Regions from separate parts of the Alkalihalobacterium alkalinitrilicum genome, predicted to be linked through region 1. Evidence: riboswitches for the same ligand, from Rfam matches in the RefSeq annotation. Region 1 holds a riboswitch; each other region holds the start of a gene.
What was found. Region 1 has a riboswitch for thiamine pyrophosphate ahead of BK574_RS25360 (acetylornithine deacetylase). Riboswitches for the same ligand answer to the same signal wherever they lie in the genome.

Region 1 (7,496 bases):
CCGTTCACTAACAATGGAAGAACCTAATTCAAAACCAACATCAATTAAGTTCACTTCATCATAATTTCCGCCATCTGCTTCAACCATTGTTTTTAAAATGGGTTCATTTACAGGAATCCCAGGGTAACCGACAGTTTTTCCTTCTAAGTCTGCGGGAGATTCAATATCACTGTCCGCCATCACCATCATATGGTTTAAAGGTGAACGAACGATTGCCGCAATAGAAACAACTGGGACATCCATCGTTCGAGCCATAATAACATCAGGTTGATATGTAATTCCGAGCGTAACTCCACCTGAAGCTGCTAAGTTGATCGGGTCTGTTGGATTTGCAGGGAAAACGATATTTACATCCAATCCTTCTTCTTCAAAATATCCTTCTTCTAGTGCTACGTATAAATACGAGTGGACAGCATTTGGATACCAGTCGAGCATGATGTCAATGCTCGTTAATTCTTCAGTTTCAGTGGTTTCAGGAGTTTCACTTCCTGGAGCTTCTTCTGTTTCCTCTTGTTGGGTATCGCCTCCACAAGCTGCTAAGCTGAATGCTGTAACAAGAGACAGGACAAACATTGATAATTTTTTCATGGTTTATTCCTCCATTTAAGTAAGTAAGTTTCTAATGCTTTAACTAGTAAAAATAACGTGATCCCTAAGATCGATAACCAAACAATCGGGGCAAAAACGCCAGCACCATCAAACTGAGTCATCATTCTACGACTAAAATACCCTAAACCTGCATTTGCACCTAACCATTCACCGATTGCTGCTCCAATGACACTTAAAGTGACAGCAACTTTTAAACCAGAGAAGAAATATGGAAGTGCAGTAGGTACTTGAATTTTAAAAAAGGTTTGCCAGCGGCTCGCTCCCATCGTTCGTAATAAATCGATATGATCTCTACTCGTGGAACGAAGACCATCAAATGCTCCAATCGTGATAGGGAAAAATGTAATAAGCACGGTTACAACGACTTTACTCCAAATTGTATACCCAAACCACAATACAAAAATCGGTGCTAGGGCGATAATCGGAATGGTTTGTGAGGCAATGACGAGTGGAAAAAATGTTTTTTCTGCTAGCTGGCTCATATTCATCCAAACGGCAAGACCAACCCCAAATACAACCGAAATACACAAGCCAATTAGAACAACTTCTAACGTTGCTAGTAAATGTACTTTAAACAGTACATCATGAAGTTCGACCATTTTTGCTAATATGAGCGTTGGCGAAGGCAGTATAAACGGTTTATTGAATTGGATTGCACTGATTTCCCATCCTAAAAAAAGAAGGAGTAAAAGAATAACCGAACTCATGTAATACTTTAATTGTTTCATAGCTTCACCTGCTTGCGTAATTCTTGGAGTAAATCTTTTTTTATTTTTGCAAGCTCAGGTGATAGCAAGTCTTCTAATGTTCTTGGTCGAGATAAGGGTACTTGAATTTCCTTAAAGCTCGTAAGTGGTGATTGGGAGAAGAGGAAAATTCGATCCGATAAAAATAATGCTTCATCGACATCATGAGTAATAAAAATGACAGTTTTTTCAAGCTTCTCCCATTGTTCTAATAGCCACTCTTGCATTGAAAGACGAGTCACTGCATCTAATGCACTAAAAGGCTCATCAAGAAGTAAAAGGTCACCACCACCTAGCATTGCTCGTAGAAAAGAGACTCGTTGCCTCATCCCACCCGAAAGTTGATGTGGATAATCATACTCGTAACCTTTTAAGCCGAATTCCTCAAGTAGTTGAAGAACATGTTCTTTTTTGCTTTTTTTCGTAAAGCCGTTTATTTCAAGAGGTAGGAACGCATTGTCAAGTATATTTCGCCAATCAAGTAGCATATCTTGTTGCGGCATGTAACCGACTTTACCTAAACGGTTATTTTCCTCTTGACCATAAAGGGAAATCGCTCCATTTGTAGGTTGTTCTAGACCTGTGATTAGGCGAAATATAGTACTTTTTCCAGATCCACTTGGGCCTAATAAGCTGACAAATTCACCACCTTTAACTGATAATGATAGTTCGTTTAAAATTGGAGAAGTCTTTTCTTTCTTTATTCCCTTATAGGAAAATGAAACGTGGTCAAATGTGAGAACATTATTGCTCCTCATCTGTTGGCCACATCTCCATGTTGTAAGACATATCCCAGAACATATATTCATATCGACTTGTATTTAGGAAAATTTCTTCGAGGTTTGCTAGTTCTGCTTCTGTTTTTCCTTCTGTTAATTCGTTCATTAAAGTAATTAACCAATCCGCTAATTCCCCAAATTCCTCAGAAGCATACATTTTAACCCATTCACCGTATGTTTCATTTTCAAGTGCACCAGGTATTTTACTAAGTTCAGTTCCAATTTCAAAATAGCTCCAAGTACATGGAAGGACAGCAGCGACTAGTTCAGCAAGGGATCCTCTTTGTGACACGTTTAACATATATCCGCTATAAGCTAAAGTAGTAGGAGCAGCTTTTGTTGTTTCAAGCTCATCATCGTTAATACCGAGGCGACGTGCGTACTGTCTATGCAAATCCATTTCTACATTTAAAGTAGAATCAAGTAACTTAGCAAAAGTGGACATCGTTTTAAGGTCTCCTCCTTTCAAGCTACCTAAAGCAAATAAACGGGCATAATCGATTAAATATAAATAATCTTGACGCATAAAAAACTTAAATTTTTCAATGTCTAATGTTCCATGCCCAATTCCTTGAACAAATGGGTGCTTATGATTTTTTTCCCAAATCGGTTTTGCTTTCTCATATAAACGTTCTGTAAATAACATCAAATCACTCCTTTGATTATTTCTTCGTATGACACCAATCATAAATAAATTTTGTCATTACTTTTGTAAATTGAATTAGCTCATCGATAGAGAGTTGTTCATTTACTGCATGTGCATGTTCGAGTTTTCCTGGACCGTAAATGACTGTTGGAATACCAGCTTCACCGAGCCAACCGCCATCGGTAACCGTTGGCGACATTCCAATTGTTACTTTTTCTCTGAATACAACGTCATGAACATTAGCTAGTGTTTGTAGGCCAGCATGATTTTCATCAATAGCTAAGGACGGAAAGATTTCACCACGGTCTTCGATCATCGATGCCCCTCCCCATTGAAAGGTAGGTGGGTTCTCTCTTAGCCAAGGGTCAGCTTTGGCAACGTGAAGAATATGCTCTTCGATTTCTTTCGCGATGTCGTCATGATTTTCATTAGGATAAAAATGGACCGTAATCCAAAGAGCACAACGATCAGCAACAAAAGCCGCATGGCGTCCTCCTTCAATGACAGCTGGGTTAATCGTCGTCATTCCAGGTGGAAAGCCAGGATAGGATTTCGTAACGGCCCAATGTTGCTCTAATTGTTTAAGTCCATCTATAATTTTTGTCATTTTTTCAATTGCGCTAGCTCCGAATAAACCACCACCTGCATGTATCATACTGCGCCGATTCGCATCGTGAAACGTTTGTGGACTTTGGATCGTAATCCAGCCTGTAATAACACCGCCTTGACCTTGAATTTGACAGTTACTAGTATCGACAACGACTGCAAAATCAGCGTTATATCCTTTTTTACAACACTCAAGTGTTCCCGCTTCACCGACTTCTTCACCAATGACGGATTGAAAGGTTAAGTCCCCAGGAAGGTTTATCCCAGCCTCTTTTAGTAGTTTTATTGCAAATAGTGAGCCTGCAAGACCACCTTTCATATCAGCTGCACCGCGTCCATATAAAATATTATCCTTTACAACAGGGGAAAAAGGATCTTGATCCCATTGTTCTCCTTCTTCTACTGAAGCGACATCGATGTGACCGTTAATGAGTAGGCTATTATATTCGTCTGAATTTGATCCAGAAAGGATACCAACGACATTAGGATCACCTTTATATACATCCCATTTATCAATAGAAAAACCTAATTCTTTTAAATATGTAGAAACAAATGTTTGAGCTTCATCTGTGTTCCGCGCTGGAGGACTGGGTGTTTTAAAACGAATTAAAGTTTTGGCTAAATCAATAATCTCTCCTTTACGGTCATTCACCTGGTTTAGTAATGAGATAATTGAAGTTTCTGTCAAAAAAATTCACTCCTTTCAAATAGTAAATATTTAAAGAAACATAAATAACTTTTGAGGAAGTGTTCTCTAAACACGTAAAAAAACCACTTCCTTATAGTTGAGGGAGTGGTTGAATAGTCAGTTGCTAACAAGTAAATGTCTGAGAAGTTATTTATCTCAATGGTCCGACTATCCACTTTCCTCCGCTAGTATTATCTAGATCAGGTTCAAGGGTTTAGGCATTGCCAGTCTCAGCTTTGAAAAAGCACCCCTAGTGGAAATTTTAAATTGTTAAATTATTTATACGTCTGTGTAACAAAGTAACACACTTACAGTAGAAACTCAACTAAAAAGTGTGAAGTACTCCATTATTGTGAAATATTCTGTTTCATAACAGCTTCTCTAGATATTAATATAATATAACAGTAGTCCGAACACATGAAAGGTGAGATTGAATTAGTTTGTATTATATAGATGGTTTTTGATAGCGATTTCAAAAAAAGAGGTAGATTGATAAGCCAAAAAGAAAGTAAAGTATTCAAAAGTGTATTTACCAATGGATAAAGGAGGAGGAAAAAAAGAAGCAGTAAATTAAAGAAAAGTTTTTTGACTAAACAGTTAATAAATTGAATATTGGGACTTTTAATTAAAAAGGAAAAAAAGTGAAAAAAGTAGTTGTGTTTTCTGAAATGCTGTTATATTATAAGGGTGTAAACAACAAACTGTAATAATACAGATTAAGTAGTTCAAGAAATTAGGTAACCTGGTAGTGAAGTTGATTGAGGTATTTCGTATCTTAAACCTAAAGAACTTCTAGAAAACAATTAATCTTTGAAACGAAATTAATTGTGAATGAGGTACTAAGATATTGTTAACTCAGTCATAATTTAAAATTTTTTGAAGAAAAGGGAGATGGAGATTATGGCAAAAGTAAACATTCAAGAGGAAGCAAAAAAATTACAACAACAATGGGATACTGATCCGCGTTGGATGGGCATTGAGCGTCCATATTCAGCTGAAGAGGTAGTAAAATTACGTGGTTCTGTACAAATTGATCATACATTAGCACGACTTGGTTCAGAAAAACTTTGGAAGCTTGTAAATGAAGAGCCTTACGTAAATGCACTTGGTGCACTAACTGGTGGGCAAGCGGTTCAACAAGTGAAAGCTGGATTAAAAGCGATTTACTTAAGTGGGTGGCAAGTAGCAGCGGACGCTAACCTTGCTGGTCATATGTATCCTGACCAAAGTTTATACCCTGCAAACTCAGTACCACAAGTTGTTAAACGTATTAATAACTCTTTACAACGTGCTGATCAAATTCAACATATGGAAGGCGAAGGCGATGTTGATTATTTTGCGCCAATCGTAGCTGATGCTGAAGCTGGTTTTGGTGGACAGCTAAACGTATTTGAGCTAATGAAAGGTATGATTGAAGCTGGTGCTTCTGGAGTTCACTTTGAAGACCAACTAGCTTCTGAGAAAAAATGTGGTCACTTAGGTGGGAAAGTACTTATTCCTACACAAACAGCTGTACGTAACTTAGTATCAGCTCGTCTAGCAGCAGACGTTTCTGGTGTACCAACATTAGTAATTGCTCGTACAGATGCAGATGCAGCTGATTTAATTACAAGTGATATTGATCCAGTTGATGCTCCATTTATTACAGGTGAGCGTACTCCAGAAGGTTTCTACCGTACAAATGCTGGTATTGACCAAGCGATTGCACGTGGTTTAGCATATGCTCCATACGCTGACCTTATCTGGTGCGAAACATCTAAACCAAGCCTTGAAGAAGCGAAGCAATTTGCTGATGCAATTCATGCGAAATTCCCTGGGAAAATGCTTGCATACAACTGCTCGCCTTCATTTAACTGGGAAGCTAATCTTGATAAAGCGACAATTGAAACGTACCAACAAGAGCTTGGAAAAATGGGATACAAATTCCAATTCGTTACACTTGCTGGGTTCCATGCTCTTAACTACAGCATGTTTGAACTTGCTCGTGGCTACAAAACTCGTGGTATGGGTGCTTACTCTGAGCTTCAACAAGCTGAGTTTGCTGCTGAAGAGCATGGCTATACAGCTACTCGTCACCAACGTGAAGTAGGTACTGGTTACTTTGACCAAGTGTCTCAAACTGTTTCTGGTGGTACTTCTTCTACAACAGCTCTTAAAGGTTCAACGGAAGAAGCTCAATTTCAAAAAAACTAATTTTCATAAATTGGTAATTTAACACAACTCTCTCATCAATTTAAATATATTTGATAGGCTAACTCTTCGGTGTTAGCCTCTTTTTTTTTGGTAGAAACCTTTTATAATAAAATGAATGTTTACTACAAATTTTAAAAAGAAATGATCGTATGGATTTCATTCTACGAAAAATCAAAATTGTCAAATTGAAATGATAGAACTGAAAAAAAATTGCTCTCTTACATTAAAACAATACCTTTATCATATAAACATGGAAAAAGAGCACCTTATTAGGTACTCCTCGTGTATTAATTTGGTAACTCACTTATTGTGGTGGGAAAACTAATCTACTTTTTTCTCTGCGATTAGGATTCCATCACTATCTGCGTACACATAATGATTAGGGTGCCAATTCACTCCTGCAAATTGGACAGGAATGTTCGTTTCTCCCTCTCCTTTTTTAATACTTCGAATTGGTGTGGTTCCTATTGCGAATACACCAATATTCATGTTATCAATTTGAGCAGAATCACGAATGCATCCGTTAATAATCACGCCAGCTAAATTACGAGAGACGGCAATTTCAGCTAAGTTGTCTCCCATTAAAGCGCATTTTTTCGAAGCGGCCCCGTCAACAACGAGAACACTTCCTTCTGGTATTTCTTGAAGCGCTTTTTTAACTAGTACATTGTCTTCGAAAACACGTACTGTACATATTGGACCTTCGAATGTTTTCTTCTGTCCAAAAAATTGAAAAATAGGTTCGGCAAGTATTAATTGATCTCCATGTGCGTCGTGTAAATCAGCTGTTTGAATAGACATTGTTCGTCCTCCTAGCGTTATGATGAATAAAAATTCGTCATTTCCTATTAAAATTCCTGCTTTTTTGATAAAGATTTTAACTATTCAAGAGAATTTTTTCATGAATGTGGGAAGTTATAATAGAGGTATGTTAGCTTTTTTGATACAATCATATCATCGGAAAAATTCGTCAGGGCAATCGTCCTCCTGCGACATTTTTCTTATAAACTTTGAAATGAAATATTATTGGAGGCTTGAACAATGAAAATGATGGATGCAAATGAAATTATCTCTTTTATCTCAAATAGCGTGAAAAAGACGCCAGTAAAAGTACATATTAAAGGTGATTTAGAAGGAATCGATTTTGGTTCTGAAACGAAAGCATTTGTTACGGGAAATGTAGGGGTTCTTTTTGGAGAGTGGAAAGAAATTGAAGCTGCTATTCAACA
Region 2 (7,496 bases), 2.7 Mb from region 1:
AATAAGTCGGGCAGATTGGATATATTCCTCACCTATATTATCTTGCTCTCCTTCTCCACCTATTTTTACTCCAATATAATCATCGCCTAACAAACCATCAATAGGCATTTCTTTCCAATCCCAATTACCACTAATTGTTTGAGAAGTTCCGTTGGTTGTTGTTTCAACAACGAAAGACAACACCTGATCTAAAGATTCATTTGTTATTTCATCTGAAGAATTTAAATAATGATATCCTCCATAAAAAATAAACCCCATTAATAGTAGTGGTAATACGATGACAGCGGCATTTCCTTTAAACATAAACAACCACCTTACTCTTGAAATGATGTAGTATTTTTATTGTCTCTAAGTTTCCTTTATTTGTCCACCTTTTGCTTCAATAAGAAAGGCTGATCAAGGATACCTTCCTAAGATCAGCCTGAAAACTTTTACATGTATAAACGGTAAGCAGCATGATTAGTTGGGCCAATACCATTACCAATCGATAAAGAATGAGTAATGGCTGCGCTTATAAATTGCTTAGCCGTTTTCACAGCATCTGCTATTTCATCGCCTTTTGCTAACTGGGCCGCTATAGCCGCTGCAAAGGTACAACCTGTACCGTGTGTGTTTTTTGTACTAACCCGTTCTGCTTCTAAATAGGTGATTGTTTGTCCATCGTATAAAATATCCGTAGATTTTGTATCCCCTTCTAAATGTCCACCTTTTAAGACCACATATTTCGGTCCTAGACCGTGTAATTTTTTGGCTGCACTTTCCATTTCTTCTAACGTTGTCATTTCCTTTATCCCTAAAACTTTTGCTGCTTCTGGCAAATTAGGAGTAATAACTGTAGCCAGCGGAAGAAGTTTCGTCACGAGTGCATCAACAGCCGCATCTTGTAATAACGAAGCCCCACCTTTAGCAATCATTACTGGGTCAACAACGATGTTCTCCACGTTGTATTGTTTTAATTTGTCAGCAACTAATTCAATAATTTCTGGAGAAAAGAGCATCCCTGTTTTTACTGCATCTGTGCCGATATCCGAAAGCACAGCATCTAATTGAGCTTCTATGGCCTCTGCTGTTTGCGGGAAAACACCATGAACTCCTAATGTATTTTGTGCAGTTAATGCGGTGATAACACTCATACCAAACGTTCCCAATTCTTGAAAAGTCTTTAAATCAGCTTGGATGCCTGCTCCTCCACCACTGTCAGATCCTGCAATTGTTAATGCTTTGTTCATACTTATTTCACCTTCCTTTTAACTAAAACGCTCAGGTGCAAACGAAGTTAACGGTACTATTTCTTGTTTTTTATCGAGAAGATCTGCAACAATATGTGCTGTGACAGGACTTAGTAAAATACCATTTCGATAATGACCCGCTGCGAAAATGATCTCAGGTACATTCGACAAACCACCAATTAATGGATAGCCATCTTGAGTAGCAGGTCTAAGTCCAGCCCACGTATGAAAGGGAACTTCACTTTCTAAAAAAGGTAATACTTTTTTATTCCAATTCGTTAATCTACGAATCCCTTTTTCTGTTACCGTAGTGTCAAAACCCGCAATATCCTCGGAAGCCCCATTAACAAGTGTTCCGTTTGCTTTTGGAACTAAATAACCTTGGCTCGTATAAATTATATGTTTTACCTTACCCACGGGAATGTTGTATGCACAAATTTGCCCTCGAATCGGGTAAACAGGAATATTGAGACCAAACACATTTTCTAATTCTTTCGCCCACGCACCATTACTTATAACTAGACGGTCCCCAGAGAACTTTTGTCCATTTTTGGCACAGACACTAATTTCAGACTGCCAACGCTCTAGATGCACTTCTTCTAAATGATCAAAAATTTTCACACCTAGTTTTCGACAGCCTTCCTCGAGAGCTTTTACGTAATCTGGTGCATACACATGACTTTCTTCTGGATAATACATCGCGGCAATCATTTCACGTGATAACTCTTTTTCTAACTTAAATAAATCTTCTCCATAAAGGATTTCAGCTGTTGCACCAAACTGCCCTTGCCATTGTAGTCTCGTCTCAAGAGCAAGAAGATCAGCTTCATGGTATACACAGTGTAAACTTCCAGAATTACTGTATTCAAAGTCAATACCTGATATGTCCTTAACATCTTCTTGCCATTTTGGATATAGCCTTAAACTCTCAAGACAAAGTCTAAAGAAATCATCTGGGTCTTCGCCAATTTCAGAAAATGGTGCGAGCATTCCTGCGGCGGCACCTGAAGCTTGACCACCACAAGCCACTTTTTCTAACACTGTAACGTCGTGCCCTCGTCTTTGACACTCAAAAGCTGTCGCAAGACCAATAATACCCCCACCTAGTACGACAATCCGTTCTCCCATATAAATCCACTCTTTCTATTTCAAGATCAACGACTCGTAAGCACTACTCGCTGTAGCATATCGTTTTTGCGGAATTCGACCTGCCAAATAAGACATTCTACCAGCTTCTATAGCATAGCGCATCGCTGTTGCCATCTTTACAGGATCTTTTGCTTTTGCAACAGGTGTGTTCATTAAGACTCCATCAACACCTAACTCCATTGCTTGAACTACGTCCTTTGCCGATCCTAGTCCCGCATCCACAATAATCGGAACGTTAGCTTCTTCAACAATTAACGATAAATTATAAGGATTTAGAATGCCTAATCCCGTTCCAATTGGTGCTCCTCCAGGCATAACGGCAGCCGCACCAGCCTCTTCTAACCTCTTACACAGGACTGGGTCGTCCGAAGTATAAGGGAGTACAACGAAACCTTCTTTTGCAAGAACTTCTGTTGCTTTTAAAGTCTCTATTGGATCAGGTAATAACGTTTTTTCATTGACACTTATCTCGATCTTAATCCAATCACTTAACCCACTTGCTTTCGCTAAACGAGCAATCCGGATCGCTTCATCCGCTGTTTTGGCTCCTGATGTATTTGGTAAGTACGTAAACGTTTGACCTTCTAAGTGTTGTAAGATCGCATCTTCATCTGGAGCTTCTAAATTCACACGCCGAATGGCAAATGTTAAAACGTCAGAACCAGATGCTTTTATGGCTTCATTTTGTACAAACGGATTAGGGTATCGCCCTGTACCAATAAAGAAACGTGAAGACAACTCTTTTCCTGCGATGATGAATTTATCATTATTATTCATATAATCATCCGCCTCCTACAAAGTGAACTAGTTCAATTTTCATTCCAGGTTCAACCATTGTATCTTCCCAATTACTCCGATCAACAATTTCTCCATTTACTTCAGTTACTACTAAATCTTTCTCTAATCCATAATGTTTTACAATATCTATAAGTGTTTTAACTTCTAATTCAACCGTTTCACCATTAATATATAATTCCATTACACCTTCACCTTTTGATCAATTTTTTGAATGAATTGTTGACAAACAGATTTAATGTCATCAGTTCCGACAATTTCACTAATAGCACAAATTCGAGTTGCTCCAGCCTCTAACACTTGATCGACATTATGAAGCTTAATTCCACCAATAGCTACGAAAGGGATCGTGATTTCCTTTACGACTTGACGGATATAATCAGTCGTAACAGGATCTACAACATCGACTTTACTTTTAGTCGGGAAAATCGGACCTACACCAATATAATCTGCACCAGCACGTTCAGCTTCTCTAGCTTCTTCTATCGCATGAGTGGAAAGTCCAATTATCTTGTCCTTCCCTACTATTTTTCTTGCTTCTTCAATCGGTAAATCATCTTGCCCAATATGAATACCGTCTGCATCCACGGCGAGTGCCACATCAATATGATCATTAACAATAAACGTTACTCCATATTTTTTCGTTAACTCTCGTAATTGCTTTCCTTTTTCAAAGACCACTTTCTTTGAATTAGTTTTATCTCTTAATTGAATGATATCCGACCCACCGATAATCGCTTGTTCCATTACTGTTATTAAATCACGACCCTGATGAAATTCTTCACCAGTAATTGTATAAAGTTTAAACTCTCTCATTTTCTAGCTGTCTCCCTTCTTTACCTCTAAAAATTAAATAAAGCCGTAACCCAACGACGGATTACGGCTAGATATTGATAAGTAAATCAAATCTTCGACTTTCCTACGCTGGGATCACCAGATCAGGTTCGAGGGTAAAAGGTTCCTTTTTCTCAGCCCACTTTGATAGGCACCCCTAGTCACACTATAAACTTTTTAATAATGTTCTTCCTTTCATTATGACACAATTTTTATAGATTACAACCATTACCCTACCTTCATTCCAAGAGGAAATGCTTTGTTTTATTTGTTAAATTAATTAACCATTCATATTGATTCCCATACAACATCCATTTTCCATCAGGTGAAAGCTTTAATGGGGATTGAAGATCTACATCAACTACTTTTTGTTCTGTACCCGTTTCAACATTGTACTTTGTTAATTCATAAGGAGCATCATAACTGAAAAAATCACCACTATATAACGGTTTTAAATAATAAAATAAATGCTCATTTGCATCATATTCATGAAATGGAATCCACCATTGTTCAGAGTACGTATTTAACGTCGGAATTTCTAACTCTCCAATCATATCTTCGTTTTGATAGATCTGATAAATCGAATTTTCGGCTTCTAACGAATCAACCGAAACAGCTACGAGAATAGTATCAGCAAAAGTAAAAAAAGCAATGACTTCATCTAAAAACTTTTCTGTTTCGTTTGTATTTAAATTATACTTAAAAATCGGTGCATAAAAACTTGGAGCAAAAGATGCCCATTCCAGAAATGCTATTTCATCTACATTGATCCATTGAAAATACATCTTCTCAAGATCTAGTTGAACTAATTTTTCTTCTTTTAAATTAAGACGATAAACATCGTAATCCCAATCAGGGAGGAATGAAATAATAATAAGTTCATCATGATTGTAAGGATTCCAAAAGAGAGAAAATTCTTCCCCCACTTCACTTAATGAATAAACCAACTCTCCTTCTTTATTAATAAAATAAAGAGGCGAGGTTAACTCATAAGTTGATGTTTGAACAGCAAAGTAGGAATAATCATAGTTTGCTTCAACCGAAAGAATAGGCTCGTCGATTTGAAAGAATTCAACTGTCTCACTTGTCTTTAAATTCACTAGATCTAAATAAGAAATCGCATTTTCATCTCTTAGCAACAAAATCGTTTGACTATCATACCAACCACTTATTTCAACAAAGCTATACGGATTCATTTGAATTGGGGTATGGAAAATAGTTTCTTTCATTACACCTAATTTTTTTTCAATCAAGTTGTAGTTTTTTTGAGGGTGATTTAATACGACATTATCTTTCGTAGTGCATCCAATAGTAAAAATCATAAGGAAGGTTAATACGAAAAACAGAGATTTACTTTTCATTCGAACCTCCGTTTAAACTTCTTCTTTTAAAATTTGTTCTAAATCGTAATTTTCATTATTACACGTTTTTTCAGTTTGCTCAATAAAAATACACTAAAAGTAAACTTATGTGATAAAGTGAAATTTCATTCCATTCTAGGGGCTCGCACGACATGAAGTCACACTCCAAGCACGTTGTGAATTTAGTTTGACTTTAAGTGTAATATGTCCCATTAAGTCTTTGTTGGTTTCTCAAAGCCTTGATGTAGAGCCTTAGTGCCAGTTTAAATTAACTTGACAAGGAATGCTGAGCACCCCTTGTCAAATAAAAGTTTCTTATACCTTAATTATATATAAATTTAGCCCCTGCTATTCCAGGGTTCGTCATCTCTTTTGGTTCTAAAATTTCATTTAATTCTTCTTCTGAAAGTATGCCTCTTTCAATACAAATTTCTCGAACTGGACGATTTGTTTGTATAGCCTCTTTTGCAATTCGACTTGCAGTTTCGTACCCTACATGTGGATTAATGGCTGTTATAATTCCTACACTTCTTTCCACCATTTCTCTGCACCTTTCAATATTAGCTGTAATCCCTTCAATTGTATATTGTCTAAATACTTTTATACCATTTTGTAAAATTGATAATGATTGTAACAAGTTAAATACTAATACTGGCTCCATTACATTTAACTCCAACTGTCCCGCTTCCGAAGCTAAGCTAATCGTATGATCGTTTCCAATGACTTGAAACGAAATTTGATTAATCACTTCACACATAACAGGATTTACCTTCCCTGGCATAATGGATGATCCTGGTTGCCGTGCAGGTAAATTAATTTCATTTAACCCTGTTCGAGGACCCGAGCTCATTAATCTTAAATCATTGGCTATTTTCGATAAATTAATTGCTAATATTTTTAAAGCACTTGATAACTCGGTGTAAGCATCTGTATTTTGCGTAGCATCCACAAGATCTTCTGCTGTTTTAAAAGGTAAATGAGTGATGTCAGCTAAATACTTGGCCACTTTTTTAATATACTCAGGTAACGCATTTAAACCAGTTCCGACTGCCGTTGCTCCCATATTAATTTGATATAATTCATTTAGAGATCCCATTAGGCGTCGTAAATCGCGAGTAATGACTCGACGATAAGCACCAAATTCTTGTCCCAACCGTATAGGGACAGCGTCTTGAAGGTGAGTACGACCCATTTTAATGACACTATCAAATTCTTGTTCTTTTTCTGACAGAACCTGGATTAAATCTTCAAGTTCCTTTGTCAAACCTTTAGCTAAGTTTAAACAGGCGATATGAATAGCTGTCGGAAAAGCGTCATTGGTTGACTGAGCCATATTTACATGCGTATTCGGACTGACTTTTATATACTCGCCCTTCTTACCACCTAAAAACTCAATCGCTCGATTCGCAATTACTTCATTTGCATTCATATTAAAGGACGTACCTGCCCCGCCTTGAATAGCGTCTACGATGAAGTGGTCATTGAGTTTACCTTCTATTACTTCTTCAGAAGCTTCTACAATTGCATCAGCAATTTGTGGATTCAATGCTCCAACATCACGGTTGGCTAAAGCTGCTGCTTTTTTTACATATCCGAACGCTTTAATTAATTCCTGATGCGGCGGATATCCTGTAATTGGAAAGTTTTCTTTTGCTCGCATCGTTTGAATTCCATAATACGCTTCTGATGGAACCTTTTTTTCACCAATTAAATCCCGTTCAACTCGATATTTTTCCATATGAAAATCCCCTTTTTAACTTAACTAAATTAGATTTAGTTTTCTAACTCTCGTGCGATTCAATGCACGATTTCTCTACGTTGATAATATTATTATATGTTAACGGTTATTTACCGTTAATTGCCTTCGATAAACCTTTTACCTATTTTTTGTCTTAGCTAACCAAGCCCCACCTATAACTCCAGCATCATTCCCTAATGTTGCTGGTACAATGGAAACACTTTGGGCCACTCGGGGTAACACAAATAACTGAAAGTGATTTTCTAATGGCTTCAGTAATGTTTCACCAGCTTTAGAAACCCCACCACCAATAACTATTTTTTCAGGGTTAAGGGAATTGGCTAAATTAGCAAGTGCAAACCCTAAATAATATGTAATATGATCAATGAC
Region 3 (7,496 bases), 4.6 Mb from region 1:
CTGGTCAAATTCTAATTAACCAATCGAATACAAGTGAATGGAAAAATCGTAAGTTTGCTCAAAAAGTGGCAGTAGTTGGTCAGGAAAGTTCCGTTCCGCTTGATTTTACAGTAGAAGATATTGTGCAAATGGGTAGGCATCCACATAAAAAATTTTTAGAAAAAGACAATAGCCATGATGAAGAAGTGGTCACTCGTTCATTAAAAGAAGTAGGGATTGAACACTATAGATATAAAAACTTCTCTGATTTATCCGGTGGTGAAAAACAACGAGTTTTAATTGCTAGAGCTCTAGCTCAACAACCAAAATTGTTTATTTTAGATGAACCTACTAATCACCTTGATATCCACCACCAATTACATCTTCTTGATGTAGTGAAAGGATTAAGGTTAACGTCTTTAGCTGCTCTCCATGATCTAAACTTAGCAGCAGCTTATTGTGACAAATTACTGGTCATTAACGAAGGGAAAATTGTTGCACAAGGACCTCCAGAAGAAATACTAACTGAACAATTGCTAGCAGACGTTTTTCATGTAGATGGGACAATCATTAGGCATCCACTCACAGGAAAAATCCATGTTTTATTTCATTCAAAGACGTATAACTCATCCAAAGCAGTAAGCCTACAACCTTTAGCTTCAAGCCATTAGGAGGGATGGAATGGGAGAGTTTAAATGTAATTTTTGTAGCTTTCAATATGAAGAGTCAAATGGGGATACCAAAAACGGAATTCCTAAAGGAACTCCCTTTGAACAATTAGCAGGTACCCTTTGTAATCGATGCGCTATGCAAGGAGAAAGGCATGAAAGGCAAAATTCTCAACCATACATTAGTCATGAAGCAGAGTATTTCGATCTGTTTACTGGTAAAAGTGGAATGGATTTTTATAAAAACTGGCTCGCTGCTTTTACGAATGTTAGTGTATTAGAATTTGGTGTGGGTACGGGAAGAATTGCTTTTGAAATAGCAAGTTTAGGAATAGATATAACAGGTATTGATACTAGTGAAGAGATGTTATCTATTGCAGAGAAAAGAAGGAAAAGATTAAGTGAGAGTTCTAAGCTTCAGTTATTACAAGATAATGCTTTAAGTTTTTCGAGTTCTGAGCAGTTTACTCACGTTCTTTTAACAGAAGGTTTCTTACAACATTTTGTTCTACCAGAAGAACAGGTGAAAATAATTCAAAACGTGAAAAAACATTTAGTTAATGAAGGATTTATAGCAATCGATATTATCCTCCCACCTAATGAAAATAAGTGGGATTTTCATCAATGTAAACAATGGGGGAAGAAACGAATTTATCAAACGATTCATGGGAAAACATTTTTATCTAGACAAATTTTCGAAACGACGATGACGTATGAAACGTATGAGCGAAACATGAAACAATCAGAATTTAAAGTAGACCGAGAGTACAGTTTAATTCTTCCTCGAGAATTAAGTTATTTATTAAAGATAGAAGGGTTTGAAGTACTCGGAATGCATGAAAATTTTCAAACGACAAACCCAAATACTATGGTCACTAGCTTAATGCCCCACTTAGTTAAAAACACTGCTCAATTAAAAAGAGATGAAACACTTGAGGAAGAATTAAATTATCCAACACGAAATTTACGTGCTTATGAATCTAATGTATGGACAAATGGCGGGTATCCATTGCCTATACAAGGAGATATAACAAACCAACAGCAAAGTAGCCATTGGACAATTATTGCAAAATATACGATTAGGGAGAATGAAGATGAAAAAAATAAATAAAATGAAGACGATATTATTAGGCCTAGTAACAGCAACCTTATTAGTTGGATGTGGACAAGAGGCGAGTTCAAACCAAGAAGCAGAAGGAACAACAGGGTCTCTATCGGAAGAAACGTCAAATGAGGAAACTCAAGAAAGTGTATATGAAACAGTTGAAATTGAAAATAATGAGGAACTATTAGTCTTTACAGAGCCACCTCAGCGTGCGGTCACGTTAAATCAACACGTTACAGAAGTGATGTTAGCGTTAGGGTTAGAAGAATTTATGGTTGGTACGGCATACCTTGATGATGAAGTATTACCTGACTTTAAAGAAGCGTATGAGGCGATCCCAGTATTATCCGATCAATATCCATCACAAGAAGTCTTTTTAGCAGAAGAACCAGATTTTGCTTATGCAGGCTGGGCAAGTGCATTTCGTGAAGACAATATTGGGACAGTACAGCAATTAAAAGAGTTTGGTATTAACGCCTATTTACACGAGTCTTCAACAAAAATCGGTCCATCCATTGATGATATTTATACAGATATTCGCAATATTGCCCGTATTTTCAATGTGGAAGAAAGAGGAGAACAATTAATTGCTTCAATGGAAGAAGAGTTGGAAGAAATTCAGAAAAACATCCCAGAAGTAACAGAAAAAAAGAAAGTGTTTGTCTTTGATAGTGGAGATACAGCACCGTTTACTGTTGCACAAAATTTCTTGAATTCATTAATTACGTTAGCTGGTGCGGAAAATATTTTTAGTGAGATTGATAAAAACTGGGCTGAAGTTAGTTGGGAAGAAGTAGTTGATCGTGACCCTGAAGTAATCATCATTGTAGATTATGGTGAAACAACTGCTGAAGAGAAAAAAGAGACGTTGCTTCAACACCCAGCGCTTGAAAATGTCACTGCTATTGAGAATGAAGAGTTTATCGTCATTCCATTGTCAGCCGCTGCAGAAGGGGTTAGAGTACCGTATGCCCTAGATATATTAGTTAATGGTTTGTATAAATAAAATTCAATTGTTATTCTGGACCTATGTCAAGAAAGTGGACACCTAAATAACGAATTTTAGTTTTGTCATATTACAAAAACAGTAGGCCCTTCTTCATTTTTTAAAAGCATAGATGATGCCGTGGATGCATCAAGCCCAAACCGCTTGACCCAACCACTCTATCATCTGGTAGATGGTTAGGTGAAGAAGGAACCTCACTGCCTAACCTAGTGCGTAAGATCAAGCTGATTGTCCGGTAAATTGTTTTGCGTATTGAACTGGTGGCACATATCCAATAGACCCGTGAATCCTTTTTCTATTGTAGAAAAACTCGATATACTGATAAATTTCGTTATACGCTTGTTGCTTGGTTTTAAATCGACGACCTCGTACGAGCTCTTTCTTTAAAATACTGAAAAATGATTCTGCACAAGCGTTGTCATAACAGTTTCCAGTCCGACTCATGCTTGCCTCCATACCATAGCTTTCAAGTCTTTGGCGATAGTCATTAGACGTATATTGTGTTCCACGATCTAAATGGTGAATTAATCCTTTTTCTGGCTTTTTAGACTCATATGCATCACCCAGCGCTTCCAAAACGAGCTCATTTGCCATGTGACTTTTCAGACTCCAGCCTACAATTTCACGAGTACAAAGATCTAAAACAGTGGCCAAATATAACTTCCCTTCACGACAAGGAATGTAAGTGATATCTGATGCCCAGACTCTGTTAGGAGTAGCTATGTTAAATTCCTGGTTTAACTTATTTGGAGCGATTGGATTCGTATGGTTAGAATCAGTTGTTACTACCTTAAATTTCTTTGAAACGCAAGAACGCAATCCAAGCTCATTCATGTATTTGCCGACTGTACGCTCACTAATAGTGTAGTTTTCATTTAATAACTTTTGAGTGATTTTAGGACTACCGTAACACTCGTCATTATCGTAAAAATGGTATTTGATGCGCTCTTGAACCTTTATTTTACGTTGTTCTTGGTTACTGACCTCATGTTTTAGCCACTTGAAAAAGCCGCACCGAGATACTTCTAGCACTTTACACATCTTCATCACCGAGAATTCGAAGCGATGCTTCTCAATGAACTCAAACCTCATGGCCGTGGTCTGCTGAAGATGTGCACCGCCTTTTTTACAATAGCTAATTCTTCTTTTGTGGCGGCTATCTCTTGGTCTTTTTCTTTTAATTGGCGATCTTTATCACGTAGCTGTTGCTCTAACTGACGAAGCCGCTCTTCACTTGTTAGTGATTCATTATCAAACTCGCGATATTGAGTCATCCACTGATGTAGGCAACTAAGCGGAATATCTAATTCCTGTGCAATATCTCTCATCGTTTTCTTTTGCTTTTGTTCTTGTGCAAATTTAACTGTTTGTCGTTTAAATTCTTCATTATACCTTTGCCGATGTTCACCCATGGGGAACCCCTCCTTGTTATTATCATCATATCCAATAATGATGTTCGTTAAAGGGGTGTCCACTTTTTATTCTAGCAGCACAGAAGACCTTATTTGATGAAAATTATGAGAAAAGAACTCAAACAATACTCAATAGCGGTATCTCAGTCCGTTTACATCTTAGTTTCACTATTTTCTCACTTACGCATTTAACGGTAAATTTTACTTCCTTGTTTTTTGAATTCTTCTGACTTCCTATCCATTTCTTCTATTAATAATGTTTGTTTATCGATGCCTTTTTCTTTTGCGGTTTGACGGAGATCGTGTGAAATTTTCATACTACAAAATTTAGGGCCGCACATTGAACAGAAATGAGCAGTTTTAGCACCTTCTGCTGGTAATGTTTCATCGTGGAAGCTCATTGCCTTTTCAGGATCGAGTGATAAGTTGAATTGGTCGCGCCAGCGAAATTCAAAGCGCGCCTTCGATAACGCATCGTCACGCTTCTGTGCATTTGGATGACCTTTTGCTAAGTCAGCCGCATGGGCAGCAAGTTTATAAGTGACAACACCTTCATGGACATCATCTTTATTCGGTAAGCCTAAATGTTCTTTCGGTGTGACATAGCAAAGCATCGCAGTACCGTATGAGGGGATCATTGCAGCACCGATTGCTGAAGTTATGTGGTCATATCCAGGTGCGATATCCGTCGTTAATGGACCAAGTGTATAGAAGGGTGCCTCGTTACAAATTTCAAGTTGTTTATCCATATTTTCTTTAATTTTGTGCATTGGAACATGGCCTGGTCCTTCGATCATCACTTGAACGTCATGCTCCCAAGCAATTTTGGTTAATTCGCCTAATGTTTCTAGCTCAGCAAATTGAGATTCATCATTAGCATCAGCAATCGAACCTGGTCGTAAACCATCACCTAATGAAAAAGCGATATCATATGTTTTCATGATTTCACAAATTTCAGCGAAGTGAGTATTGAGAAAGTTTTCTTGATGGTGAGCAAGTCACCATGCGGCCATGATGGAACCTCCTCTAGAAACAATACCCGTTAAGCGATGAGCTGTTAGTGGAACATAGCGTAGTAAAACCCCCGCATGAATTGTGAAGTAATCAACGCCTGGCTCAGCTTGTTCAATTAATGTATCTCGATAAACTTCCCATGTTAAGTCTTCAGCTACTCCATTTACTTTTTCGAGTGCTTGGTAAATAGGCACTGTCCCCACTGGAACTGGACTGTTTCGACTAATCCACTCTCTTGTAGTATGTATATGCTTCCCAGTTGATAAGTCCATAATCGTATCAGCGCCCCAACGAATTGCCCAAGTCATCTTCTCAACTTCTTCTTCAATAGATGAGCTAACGGCAGAGTTACCAATATTAGCATTAATTTTCACATGGAAGTTACGACCGATAATCATCGGTTCACTTTCGGGATGGTTGATGTTTGACGGGATAATCGCTCTTCCAATAGCCACTTCAGATCTCACAAATTCAGGGTCTAACCCTTCACGGATGGCGATAAATTCCATTTCTGGAGTTATGATTCCTTTTTTAGCATAGTGGAGTTGTGTTACATTTTTTCCTTGTCTTGCTCGTAGTGGTTCTTTATTTGATGTATCAAAGATTTCTACAGCCTTTGTTTTATCTATATCAATAAAACCTTTCTTACTGTTTGGAAATGGGTTAAGCATTGACATAAAAAAATCCTCCTAAGATTGATTTAGTTCATGTTGCTTGAACCGATCATGGAGGAGGGGAAATTAAAATATGAAAGAATAGTTAGTAATCCATATTTATTTTTGCAGCTGGCCATGTTAACTCGACTGTCATCAGTCATAGTCACTATGAATGGAGCTGTGCAAATAAAAAGACCGCCAAAAAGCGGTCGAATGGACATATGTATTCTACAAAATCCCTCCGCTAGCATTACCTAGATCAGGTTCACGGTCGACAACAGTACTAGTTGTCCTCTCAGCCCCTTACTATGGAGCTCCCGTTTTCTTCAGTTGTATTATTAAACTATCACATATTCTATAGGTTTAGAATTGTTCTTTTGTAGGAAAAGGTATTTCGGCTGAAATGTAGTACAGTAGAATTATAATAATAGTTATGAGGTGAAACCAATGAAAGTTTTAATCGCACCTGATTCTTTAAAGGTAGTTTGTCAGCCCTCGATGTTTCACACTGTATGAAGAAGGGAGTTCAACAATCGTTACCAGGAGCAACTATCGATTGTTAACCTTTAGCAGATGGAGGGGAAGGAACGATCGACGAATTAATTTCAAATACGAATGGCCAGATTTATACAGAACATGTGCAAGGTCCTCTTGGAGAAGTTGTTACTGCAAAGTGGGGAATGTTGGGTGATGGAATGACGGCAATTATTGAAATGGCTGAAGCTCCAGGTATCACATTGTTGCCATCTCATAAACTTAATCCGTTGAAAACATCTACTTATGGGACTGGACAGTTAATAAAAAGTGCAATGGATAAGGGATGTAAAAAAATAACAATCGGAATTGGCGGTAGTGCGACGAATGATGGTGGTGCTGGAATGGCTTCGGCACTAGGGGTTAAATTTTTTGATAAAAATGAGGTTGAATTAGAACCTGGTGGAGGGAGCCTTGCGGTAATGTACCAAGGGGAAATTGTAGAGACCTTCACTCATTGGGAACGTGAGCAACTTAAGCATCCCTATTCACAATTACTCTTTGATACAATGAATAAAGGACAAAAGATTCATAGGGGATGGCCGATTGTATCGAAAAGTACCTTGTCAATGTGACAAATACTATATTTCTGTTCGATTAGGAGAATCGGGAGAGATGCATTGCTTTGTCATAATCGCCACTAAATAATACAATTGTTGTTTTTTCTTTATGTCATAGTTGTTCCTCCTCTTAATGACAAAGTATATGTTTCTCCTGTTCAAGCACTCATACCTGGAATTACATTAATCACATTAACATTTACTCTATTAAAAGGGCTATATTGATCGGCAAGAAAAATTTTTATCTAACACAATATGAACATCGCGTTGTAAATTTCTCTATTTTATCAAGTAACAAAGCATAAAGCTAAATGAACTGAAAATTGAAGGAAATTGAATTATGCCAACACATTCTCATACTCTTGCGCAAGCCGACTCGAAGCGCTAGAAAGCACTTGCTTTGTTATATAATTGAATGAGGAAACACTTTTAACGTGAAAACAAGCCATTCTCAAGAAAAACACATCTAGACATAAATGAAGAATTAACATAGGTGTTTTATGGGGGATAGATGAATAAGTCGGTTTAAAACAACCATTCAAAATTTTCACAGTATACTAAA

Region 2: it holds a riboswitch for thiamine pyrophosphate, as region 1 does, so the genes downstream of both, thiE (thiamine phosphate synthase) here and BK574_RS25360 (acetylornithine deacetylase) in region 1, are expected to answer to the same signal.
Region 3: it holds a riboswitch for thiamine pyrophosphate, as region 1 does, so the genes downstream of both, thiC (phosphomethylpyrimidine synthase ThiC) here and BK574_RS25360 (acetylornithine deacetylase) in region 1, are expected to answer to the same signal.

Annotation. Positions count from the first base shown of each region.
Region 1 is NZ_KV917368.1:5,236,617-5,244,112, forward strand. Features, by position in the region: gene BK574_RS25340 (ABC transporter substrate-binding protein) at 1-588, opposite strand, end outside; gene BK574_RS25345 (ABC transporter permease) at 585-1,337, opposite strand; gene BK574_RS25350 (ABC transporter ATP-binding protein) at 1,334-2,113, opposite strand; gene tenA (thiaminase II) at 2,100-2,780, opposite strand; gene BK574_RS25360 (acetylornithine deacetylase) at 2,797-4,074, opposite strand; TPP riboswitch at 4,235-4,336, opposite strand; gene aceA (isocitrate lyase) at 4,975-6,267, shown strand; gene rraA (ribonuclease E activity regulator RraA) at 6,589-7,068, opposite strand; gene dapD (2,3,4,5-tetrahydropyridine-2,6-dicarboxylate N-acetyltransferase) at 7,309-7,496, shown strand, end outside.
Region 2 is NZ_KV917368.1:2,572,756-2,580,251, forward strand. Features, by position in the region: gene BK574_RS12295 (hypothetical protein) at 1-303, opposite strand, end outside; gene thiD (bifunctional hydroxymethylpyrimidine kinase/phosphomethylpyrimidine kinase) at 432-1,229, opposite strand; gene thiO (glycine oxidase ThiO) at 1,248-2,357, opposite strand; gene BK574_RS12310 (thiazole synthase) at 2,373-3,155, opposite strand; gene thiS (sulfur carrier protein ThiS) at 3,160-3,357, opposite strand; gene thiE (thiamine phosphate synthase) at 3,357-3,989, opposite strand; TPP riboswitch at 4,073-4,176, opposite strand; gene BK574_RS12325 (YqgU-like beta propeller domain-containing protein) at 4,247-5,368, opposite strand; gene aspA (aspartate ammonia-lyase) at 5,691-7,106, opposite strand; gene BK574_RS12335 (ROK family glucokinase) at 7,245-7,496, opposite strand, start outside.
Region 3 is NZ_KV917368.1:593,215-600,710, forward strand. Features, by position in the region: gene BK574_RS02840 (ABC transporter ATP-binding protein) at 1-650, shown strand, start outside; gene BK574_RS02845 (methyltransferase domain-containing protein) at 661-1,758, shown strand; gene BK574_RS02850 (ABC transporter substrate-binding protein) at 1,742-2,758, shown strand; gene BK574_RS02855 (IS3 family transposase) at 2,978-3,850, opposite strand; gene BK574_RS02860 (transposase) at 3,847-4,170, opposite strand; partial or broken gene thiC (phosphomethylpyrimidine synthase ThiC) at 4,359-5,771, opposite strand; TPP riboswitch at 6,060-6,171, opposite strand; partial or broken gene BK574_RS02870 (glycerate kinase) at 6,416-6,949, shown strand.